DNA from 3 places in the Mesorhizobium sp. WSM3879 genome. Region 3 is predicted to be linked to each of the others. Evidence: riboswitches for the same ligand, from Rfam matches in the RefSeq annotation. Region 3 holds a riboswitch; each other region holds the start of a gene.
What was found. A riboswitch is a leader RNA that binds a small molecule or an ion and turns the genes downstream of it on or off. The one in region 3 is predicted to bind cobalamin.
Positions count from the first base shown of each region.

Region 1 (3,225 bases), on a different contig from region 3:
GGCAGGCCATATCGCCGTCATGGTCCATCTGATCGACGGGCAGGACGTTCCCGACGGCCAGGGCCAGATCGCCTATGCGCGCGAAGTGGTGACGAAGCGCTTCGCCGAGGCCAACATCCTTTTCGTCGTCGACCAGCTGGTGAAAGGCGCCATCCGCGCCATCACAGGGCTGATCGGCGGCATTGCTGCGTTCCTACCAATTCCAGGCTTGAGCGGTCTGGTGAGCTTCATCAACACCGTCATCCGCCTGTCGCTGACTTATGTCGACGAGATCATCCTCGGCTACAACATCCGCACCCATTCCAACTCGCCTTTCGAGACCGCCAGGCAAGGCGTCGTGCTCTATGCGCAGAACGGCAAGTTGATGGTCAAGAACGCCGTCTGGCTGGCGGTGATCATGTGGGGTGTTTCCTTCGTCATCTTCCTTTTGATGCTGCCGCCCGCCGCCGCGATTCTCTGGGCCATGCCGGGCCAGCTTGCCGGCTGGGCCTTCGTGTTGGCCATCGTCTTCGCCTGGGCCTTCAAGGCGGCTTTCATCGAGCCCTTCGCCGTCGCTTCGCTGATGCAGGTCTACTTCGCCACCATCGAGGGCCAGGTCCCCAATCCGGAATGGGACCGGCGCCTGGCCGAAGCCTCGTCCAAGTTCAGGGAATTGCGCGACAAGGCGCTCAGCCCCTTCGGCGGCTCGCGCTGGGATTCGCCAAGGACCGCTTGAGCAGCAGCCCCGGCCACGAAGGCCGCCTGATCACGGCTTCGCCCCTTCACGGGAACCAAGGCGAGCGATCGCCGATTTGAGCGGCGCCTCGCCGGCGCCGCAAAAGGTCTCGCTCATCACCAGCTCGGGCAGCGGCAGGCGCTTGCCCCAGCCATGCGCTTCGAGGTCGGGCCTCGGCGCGAATTCCGAGACGCGGCCGACGCAGAGATAGGCGATCGGCGTGACGTGCTCGGGGATCGACAGCAGTCGCTTCAGCGCTTCGGGCTCGATGATGCTCACCCAGCCGACCCCGACGCCTTCCGCCCGCGCCGCGAGCCAGAAATTCTGCACCGCGCAGACGGTGCTGTAGAGGTCCATCTCCGGATTGTGCCAGCGCCCGAGCGGCGAGTTCTTCGAGCGCTGGCGGTCGCAGGTGATGCACAGGTTGAGCGCGCTTTCGCAGATGCCCTCGAGCTTCAGCTTGCGGTAGAGCGCCCGCCGCTCCACCTCGATCGCCGGCAGTTCCTGTTCGCGCGCGGCCAAAAACAGGTCGCGCACCTGCCGCCGCCTTGTGGCGTCCCGGATGATGATGAAGTTCCAGGGCTGCATGTAGCCGACCGACGGCGCGTGGTGTGCCGCGGTGAGCAGCCGCGCCAAAACGCTGTCGTCGAGATCGTCGGCAAGGAAATGGCTGCGCACGTCGCGCCGGGTGAACATGGCTCGGTAGACGGCGTCGCGCGCCAATTGGTCAAAGTCATCGCCGCCGGCGGCGGCTGTTCGTGCCTGCATCGCTTGTCCCCTTGCGATAAGCAGTCCTCCGCCTGACCATGCGGATGACCATGTCTGCCGGGCCGGTCTTCTGGCTCGGGATCGACCCGCATCCGGCGCCTTCCCGTCTGGGACAGTGGCGTTTGCCGGCGCGGTCCCCCTCACAGCGTTGGGCACGCCACGGATTTCAACCGTGTTCCCGATTCTCCCGCGTTGCGGGCACCAGGCAGCGACGCGACCTTATCGCGAAGCCGAAGCCGGGCCAATGCCGCCAGCGACACGATTGGGCGCGATTTCCCCAATCATTCGGCGCTGAAACATGGCTATCCGTGCGACAGGTGCCTAGATTAGGCGCCATGACCACTCGTCTTTACACTCATCCGGTATTCCTGGAACACCTCACGCCGCCCGGCCACCCCGAGCGGCCCGACCGTTTGCGCGCCATCGAGCGCGTGCTCGACGACGAGGCTTTTTCGGCCCTCGACCGCGTCGAGGCGCCGGAAGGCGACGAGGCGACGATCCTTTACGCGCATCCGGAGGATTTCGTCGGCCGTGTCCGCGCTGCGATTCCCGAGACGGGGATCGTCTCGATCGATGCCGACACCAGCGCCAGCCCGAAAAGCTGGCAGGCGGCGGTGACGGCGATCGGCGCGGCCAACGCCGCAGTCGACGATGTGTTTGAGGGCCGTGCCGCCAATGTCTTCGTTGCCGCGCGTCCGCCCGGCCATCACGCCGAAAAAGCGACCGCGATGGGCTTTTGCCTGTTCAACACCGCGGCGATCGCCGCCCGTTATGCGCAGGAGAAGCACCAGGCCGAGCGCGTCGCCATCGTCGATTGGGATGTGCATCACGGCAACGGCACGCAGGACATTTTCTGGGACGATCCGTCGGTGCTCTATTGCTCGACCCACCAGATGCCGCTCTATCCGGGCACCGGTGCCAAGAGCGAGACCGGCGCCGGCAACATCGTCAACGCGCCGCTTGCGCCGAGCACCGGCAGCGACACGTTCCGCGACGCCTTCCTGTCGCGCGTGCTGCCGTCGATCGACGCCTTCCAGCCGGATCTGATCATCATTTCCGCCGGTTTCGATGCGCACCATCGCGATCCGCTGGCCGCGATCAACCTGACCGAGGATGATTTCGACTGGGCGACCGGCCAACTGATGGAGCGCGCCGGGCGCCACAGCGGCAACCGGCTCGTCAGCCTGCTGGAGGGCGGTTACGATCTGCAAGGACTGGCATTTTCGGTCGCCGCCCATGTCGGGCGGCTGATGAAGGGATGAATGATGGCTGATGAAGCTAACCAAGACGTCAAGGCGATGAGCTTCGAACAGGCGCTCGACGCGCTGGAGAAGATCGTCGATGATCTGGAGCGCGGCGACGTTCCGCTCGACCAGTCGATCAAGATCTACGAGCGCGGCGAGGCGCTGAAGGCTCATTGCGACCGCTTGCTCAAGGCCGCCGAGGACAAGGTCGAGAAGATCAGGCTCTCGCGCGACGGCAAGCCGGTTGGAACGGAGCCGCTCGACGCCGAGTGAGGTGTATTGATATTCAGGTGAGGCCGCCTGCAAACGCGGCTTTCTGCGGTTCCGGTGCTCACGTCCTTCAAGTACGCTCCGGTCCGGTTCTCGGAACCCAGCATTTTCGGCTCGGTCTGACCTGAATCTCAACACACCTCGGTGCACAATGTCAGATCGGTTCGGGCAGAAAGCAGGTAAGGAGTTCAAGCATGTGCCGAAACATCAAGACCCTGTTCAACTTCG
Region 1 is NZ_NSFZ01000002.1:427,741-430,965, forward strand. It holds gene CK218_RS05450 (hypothetical protein) at 1-715, shown strand, start outside; gene bluB (5,6-dimethylbenzimidazole synthase) at 746-1,483, opposite strand; cobalamin riboswitch at 1,526-1,704, opposite strand; gene CK218_RS05460 (histone deacetylase family protein) at 1,819-2,745, shown strand; gene CK218_RS05465 (exodeoxyribonuclease VII small subunit) at 2,749-3,000, shown strand; gene CK218_RS05470 (DUF2277 domain-containing protein) at 3,192-3,225, shown strand, end outside.
Region 1: it holds a riboswitch for cobalamin, as region 3 does, so the genes downstream of both, bluB (5,6-dimethylbenzimidazole synthase) here and CK218_RS25600 (CbtB domain-containing protein) in region 3, are expected to answer to the same signal.

Region 2 (3,225 bases), on a different contig from region 3:
CGCGATCGGCGGTCGTCGTCCGGCGTCCAGGCGCGGTCGTAATAGTGGTTGACGCGCGGGCCGACGGCTTGGAGCAGCAGCCGCATCGGCTTGCCACCCACCTCGACAAAGCCTTTGACGCGCAGAACGTTTTCCTGCTCGGCGGCGAGAGCGACGCGCTTTGCCAGCTCATCCGGACTGGCGATGGACGGGATATCGAGGACGAAGGAGTCGAAATCGTCATGCTCATGGTCGAGCTCGTCATCGTGATGGGTCTTGCGGTTCTCGATGTCGTCTTCGACGGCGAGGCCAAGACCGAGCAGCACGGAGGGGTCGACCTTGCCCTGCGCGGTCGGCACGACCTTGACGGCGCGCGCCACATGCTCGCCGATGACGGCATTGGCGCGCTCCGAGCCGGCCGCGTCCATCAGATCGCTCTTCGACAGGATGATGAGGTCGGCGCAGGCGATCTGGTCCTCGAACACCTCTTCGACCGGATCATCGTGGTCGAGGGAATCGTCGGCGGCGCGCTGCGCCTGCAAGGCGTCTAGGTCGGAGGCGACGCGGCCGTCGGCCAGCGCCGGACCGTCGACCACGGCGATGACGCCATCGACCGTGACGCGGCTCTTCACCGTCGGCCACTGGAAGGCCTGGACGAGCGGCTTCGGCAAAGCGAGGCCGGAGGTTTCGATCAGGATGTGGTCGACCTTCGGCGTGCGCGACAGGATCTGGTCGAGCGCCGGCACGAAATCGTCGGCGACGGTGCAGCAGATGCAGCCATTGGCGAGCTCGACGATATTTTCCTCTGGGCAGGTGTCGATGCCGCAGCCTTTCAGGATCTCGCCGTCGATGCCGACATCGCCGAATTCGTTAACGATGATCGCCAGCCGCTTGCCCTTGGCGTTTTCGAGCAGGTTGCGGATCAGCGTGGTCTTGCCGGCGCCGAGAAAGCCGGTGACGACAGTGCAGGGAACACGGGAGAGGGATGCGGTCATGTCAGTCCTTCAGCAGGTCGAGGGGAGGGATGCGGGCAACCAGGCCGCGCTTGAGGGAATCGGGCCGGCCTCGCCAGGGGATGAGGCCGTCGGTCGAGGTGGCAAAGAGCTTTGCGCCGGTGACGAGGTCGGCGCCGCTGGTCGTTTCCAGGTCACCGAAGACATAGCTCCAGCAGCCGTCGCGCAGCAGCGCCGCGCTCAGGCGGCGTTTGCAATTGCCGAGACACTCGACGGTGCGGATGCGGATTTTCTCGTCCGGCGCGGCGCGGCGCGCGTCTTCGGCAAGGAGGGCGCCGGCGCGCGGATGCGCGTCCGAACCGGTCTCATCGCGGCAGGAGGAGCAGACGATGACGGTCACTTCCGATAGCGCGTCGCGGGGTTCGGACGAAATGTCCGCGGTACTAGCCGGAAAACTGACGTTGCGATCCAAAACCAGGCTCCTTGCCCGGAAAACCCGCCGAGCGATCGGATTCTCATGTCTCAGACGGCAGGTCTCCTGGCTCGCGGGTCGTCGCCTTGCGCCGCCTTCCCGGGAACATCCCAGTGGTTTTCGGCTGAGGCTCGTCGCTCACAGTTGCGGGGACAGCCGCGGATTTGGGTTTTCCCGCACCGCATTCCCTCTTGGCTCCTCCCCTTGCCGGGAGGAGACCGTCTGCGGCGGATTTAGGCTTAGAGGTGCTGGCATGTCAACGCGCGGCTACGACACCGAAATGTCGGCCAACGCCGGCCCAAGGTCGCCGGCCGGCGTCACCTCGATGGTTTCCAAGCCGAGCCATGCCTGCATCTGTTTCAACTCATCGAAGAGCTGTGCGGCCGTTTCGGCGGGAGCGCCGGCTTCGGCAAAAGCCGCATGGACGCGCAGCACGCCGGCCGGGCGGTCAGCTCTCAGATCGACCCGGGCAACGATCCGGTCGCCGAGCAGGAAAGGCAGCACGTAGTAGCCGTACTGGCGCTTCTCGGCCGGCGTGTAGATCTCGATGCGGTAGCGGAAGCCGAAGAGTTTTTCCGTCCGGGTGCGTTCGAATACCACCGGATCGAAGGGCGCGAGCAGGGCGCGGGCCTCGATCCGGCGCGGAAAGCGGGCGTCCTTGTGGAGATAGGCGGGCTTGTCCCAGCCTTCGACCTTCACCGGCAGCAGTTCGCCCATCTCGACCAGTTCCTCGATCCTGGCCTTCGTATCGCCAGGCGCCAGGCGGAAATAGTCGCGCAGATCGCCATAGGTGGCGATGCCATGGGCGCGGGCGGAAATGCGCAGCAATTCGCGATGCGCGTCCTCGACCGAGGGCACCGGCAGGTCGAGCACGGCCTGCGGCAGAACCCGCTCGGGCAGGTCGTAATAGCGCTCGAATCCGCGCCGGTAGGCGGTGGTGATGCGCCCGGCCCAGAACAGCCATTCGAAAGCGTGCTTGGCCTCGCTCCAGCCCCACCAGCCGCCATTGCCCTTGTGGCCTTCGATGTCGGAGGCGGCGATCGGCCCGCGTTGCGCGACTTGGCCGTAGATCTCCTCGATCATCGCCTTGCGCTCGCGGCCCCATTTGGCGAGGCCGAGATACATTTCCTCGCCTTGCTCGGCGCGCTGCATGCGCCAGCGCATCAACGGATAGGTCTCGACGGGCAGGAAGGAAGCCTCATGGGCCCAGTATTCGAAGACGGTTCGCTTGCGGGTGACGGCCGCGTTGTCGAGCAGCGCAAGCGGGTAGGGGCCGAGGCGCGAATAGAGCGGCATATAGTGGGCGCGCACCACGGCGCTGACGGAATCGATCTGCAGCAGGCCAGTTCGGGAAAGCACGCGGGCGAGATGGCGACGATCGGGCGTGCCGGCAGGCCGCGCATCGGTAAAACCCTGCGCACCGAGCGCAATGCGCCTTGCTGCGGCGAGCGAGATCTTTTCCTTCATCCAGCTACCGATCCTTTGCCGGGGTTTCCAGTCGGTGATTCCGGCCATGCTAGCAGGCAAATGGCGGGAGATATGTCAGGATAGAAAAGTGGAGTAAAACATGAAGGAAATCAAACAGGAGCGGATCGGACCAGTTTCTTCCGATATGGCGTCCAGCGCCGGATTTTGAACAAGGTTTGACTTGCGTCGCCGAAACCGCTGCGCTAACCCTCGCCGCGTCGCAGCATAGGCCACCTAAAACGGTTCAGCGGGTTAAACTGTCACGCTTCCGCCTTAGAGTCCGTTGCTGTAATCAAAGTGAACTGGCCGCCGAAGGAAAGTCGCCGCATGAGCGCACTCCTAAGTTCGTATCTG
Region 2 is NZ_NSFZ01000021.1:29,823-33,047, forward strand. It holds gene cobW (cobalamin biosynthesis protein CobW) at 1-974, opposite strand, end outside; gene CK218_RS29030 (DUF1636 family protein) at 976-1,404, opposite strand; cobalamin riboswitch at 1,443-1,642, opposite strand; gene CK218_RS29035 (winged helix-turn-helix domain-containing protein) at 1,672-2,871, opposite strand; gene CK218_RS29040 (NADH-quinone oxidoreductase subunit A) at 3,199-3,225, shown strand, end outside.
Region 2: it holds a riboswitch for cobalamin, as region 3 does, so the genes downstream of both, CK218_RS29030 (DUF1636 family protein) here and CK218_RS25600 (CbtB domain-containing protein) in region 3, are expected to answer to the same signal.

Region 3 (3,225 bases):
GCGAAAGCACATCCGAGAGCCGCCGGCACTCGGCCTCGATATCGTGGTCCGCCAGCATATGATTGCTCAGCCACAATGTCAGGCAATCGATAAGCACCGGCTGGTGATCGGGCAAGGCGTCGATCGCGCCGACCAGGTCGAGCGGCGCATCGACGGTGACCCAGCCTTTGCCGCGGCGCGAGCGATGCAGCGCGATGCGCTCGCGCATCTCCTCGTCATAGGCCTGCGCGGTGGCGATATAGGCCCAAGGCGACGGGCTTGCCGCCACCAGGCACTCGGCATGCGCGCTCTTGCCGGAGCGCGCACCGCCGATGATGAAGGTCAGATGGCCCTCCGCGCGATCAGGCAAAGCTGTCGCGCAGGCTGGTCGACGTACCGGTGAAGCGGCCGCGCACCACACCGACGGCCGCACCGAGCACCAGCCAGAAGACCAGATCGGTGAGGGTCACCGCCACCACGAACTGATGGTGCAGCCCCTCGGGAATCGCCGTCTCGAAGCTGACGGGCTGCGGCGCGCCGACTACGTGCGGAGCGACGATCAGCACGACCGCCAGAATTGCCAAGGGCAGCGACTTGCGAAAGGCGATCAATCCAAGGCCGACCGCGGTTGCGGCCACCGTCGAAATCCACCAGATCTGGCGCGGCAGAAGTTCCGCCGCCGGCATGGCCGGCAGTTCCGGCGGCAGGCCGAGGCCGGGCGCGAGCGTGAAAACCGCAAAGCCGGCAAGGCCCCAGAACACGCCCTGGCGCCAGCTGCCGATGCCACCGGCGAATTCCGAGACCGCGACCAGGATCAGCGCGAAGCCGATGCCGGTGACGATGTTTGCGACAACGTTGAAGGCGAAGCGCTCGAAGCCGTCGGCCGGAGCCCAGCCCTCGTCCTCGGTCGGAGCCGCCGCTTCCGTCGACGCAGGAGCGGCGCTGCTCATCGCATTGCCCGCCGGTTCGGCCGAGCTCATGGCAGTGCCAGTTCCAGTGTTGGCGGCATGGTCGTGGTGATGACCGCCACTCGCCTTTTCATAGACTTCCGCTTTGAGGATCAGCGGCACGGTCGCATAGGCCTGCATGCAGGCAAGCGCGATGCCCGCCACGAGCCCTGCGATCGCCGCGACGAACACGACGTTGCGAAACAGATTCATGATATCGGGCCTTCGTCAGTGGCAGGGAAAAGCCATCGAGTGACGATAGTCGTGGGCAGCGTTGTGGACCGCATCGATGTGCGAGAAGCCGACGAAACCGACGACGAAAATGCCGAGCAGCGCGGCGAGAGCCAGCTGCATGATGCGCGACTGCGAGGAGACGGAGGCGCCGAGGGAGACGGAAGCGGTATTCATGTCTTGTCCTTTCGCCCTCCACCCGAGGGCATCGAAGTCAACTTTCCTGTCGCCGGCAGGTCTCCTGGCTCGCGGATTCGCACCCTTCCCCACCTTCCCGAGGACAAACCTCAGTGGTATATGGAGAGGACTACCGCACACAGTTGCGGGGGCAGCCACGGCTTAGGGCAAAGACTCCACCCTCACCGCATTCCCTCTTGGCTCCAAAAACGGAACCGACGACGCCATCGACTATAGGCAGAATCGTCGCGACCGGCAAACCAAATTCCGTCACGCCGCAGCGTGATTGCGGCACCGGTTTCGGACTAAGATCCGGCGATCCGCTCGGCGACGAGCTTCTGCAATCGCCACAAATGGCGGTCGTGAATACCGCGCTGTTCGAGGTTCTTCACCGTGTTGTAGAGATAGTCGGCGCCTGAACCCCAGTGGCCGCACGAGGTCGCCAGCCTTTCGACCACCTCGTCTTCGTTGAGTGGGCCGGCATAGGTCGTGCCTTTGCGATTGATGACGAAGGCAAGCGCTCTCAACGGCCCCTTGTCGGTTGCGAGTTGCAGCAGGCGCGGTCGGTAGCTGGTCGGCTTCAGCGTCATCTCGCGGCGAAAAAGCCTGTCCAGCGCCTGCCGGCGGTCACCACCGTTCAGGCGGAAAGCAACGCCCTTGCATTGGCCGCCACGATCCAGCGCCATCATCAGGCCGGGCCTTTGCTTGGTGCCGCGCCAGCGCGTCATCTTCATGCAGAAGGAGCGATGCCAGCCGCGAGCCACGGCGACGCGCTCCTCAAAATGCTCGATTTCCGGTTTCCAGATCAGCGAGCCGTAGCCGAACAGCCAGAGAGGCTCGGTTGCAGGTAGCTCGGCCTCGAATGCATCCAGCATGGCTTCATAGTCGCTGTCCACGAGATGCTCGGCATCCGGGTCGGGCCCCGGGTCATCGACCGCGCGAAAACAGCGGGCGACCAGTTCCACGGTCAGCGACATCGTTCTTGCAGGCATACTTTGCAATCCTGGGCAGCCGGCGAAACCGCAGGCGATTACGAAGTGACCTTAAGGGCAGCACCCGGAAGCGACAATGGCCGCGCAATTGACAACGGTCCTGCCCGGGTGTCGGCTGTCATCAGCCAAGGGGAGCCGCTCATGCAGCCAAATCCTAGCGAACACAGCCGCTACAATGGCCTCACCAGCCTCGAGCCGACGTTGCCTGCAAGCGCCTATCGGGAAGCCGACGCTTACCGGCTCGATCTCGAAGCGATCTGGTATCGGAGCTGGCTCATGGTTTGCCGCGAAGCCGATCTCGCGGAACCTCTTGCCTTTCGAACCGCGCGTATCGGCTCGCAGCAGGTCGTCGTGCTGCGCGAAGAGGCCGGGAGCTTGCGCGCCTTCCACAACACCTGCCGGCATCGCGGCTCGCAGCTCTGCCAGGAAAGCGAAGGGCGGCTGAAGGCAAGGCTGCTCACCTGCCCCTACCACGCCTGGTCCTATTCGCTGCGCGGCGATCTCGTCCGTGTCCCATCGAAATCGCTGCCCGAAGGCTTCGACAAGGACAATTATCCGCTCTACCGGGTGGCGCTGTCAGTGTGGCGCGGCTTCGTCTTCATCAATCTCGCAGTGGAGCCCGATGGCTCGGCGGAAGCCTCCTTCGACTCCGCCTCCCGCGATCTTTCGAACTGGCCGCTGGAGACGCTCGTCCCCGGGCACCGGCTCACCAAGGTGATGAACTGCAACTGGAAAATCTTCTGGGAGAACTTCAACGAATGCCTGCATTGCCCGGGCGTGCACAAGGACCTGTCGCGGCTGGTGCCGATCTATGGGCGCGGCCTGATGGCGAGGCATGACGATCCGGAATGGGCGCGCTATGCGGATAATGATGCGCCGGAGTTTTCCGGCGGCCTACG
Region 3 is NZ_NSFZ01000014.1:142,991-146,215, forward strand. It holds gene cobU (bifunctional adenosylcobinamide kinase/adenosylcobinamide-phosphate guanylyltransferase) at 1-349, opposite strand, end outside; gene CK218_RS25595 (CbtA family protein) at 342-1,139, opposite strand; gene CK218_RS25600 (CbtB domain-containing protein) at 1,155-1,334, opposite strand; cobalamin riboswitch at 1,371-1,569, opposite strand; gene CK218_RS25605 (gamma-glutamylcyclotransferase) at 1,640-2,326, opposite strand; gene CK218_RS25610 (aromatic ring-hydroxylating dioxygenase subunit alpha) at 2,468-3,225, shown strand, end outside.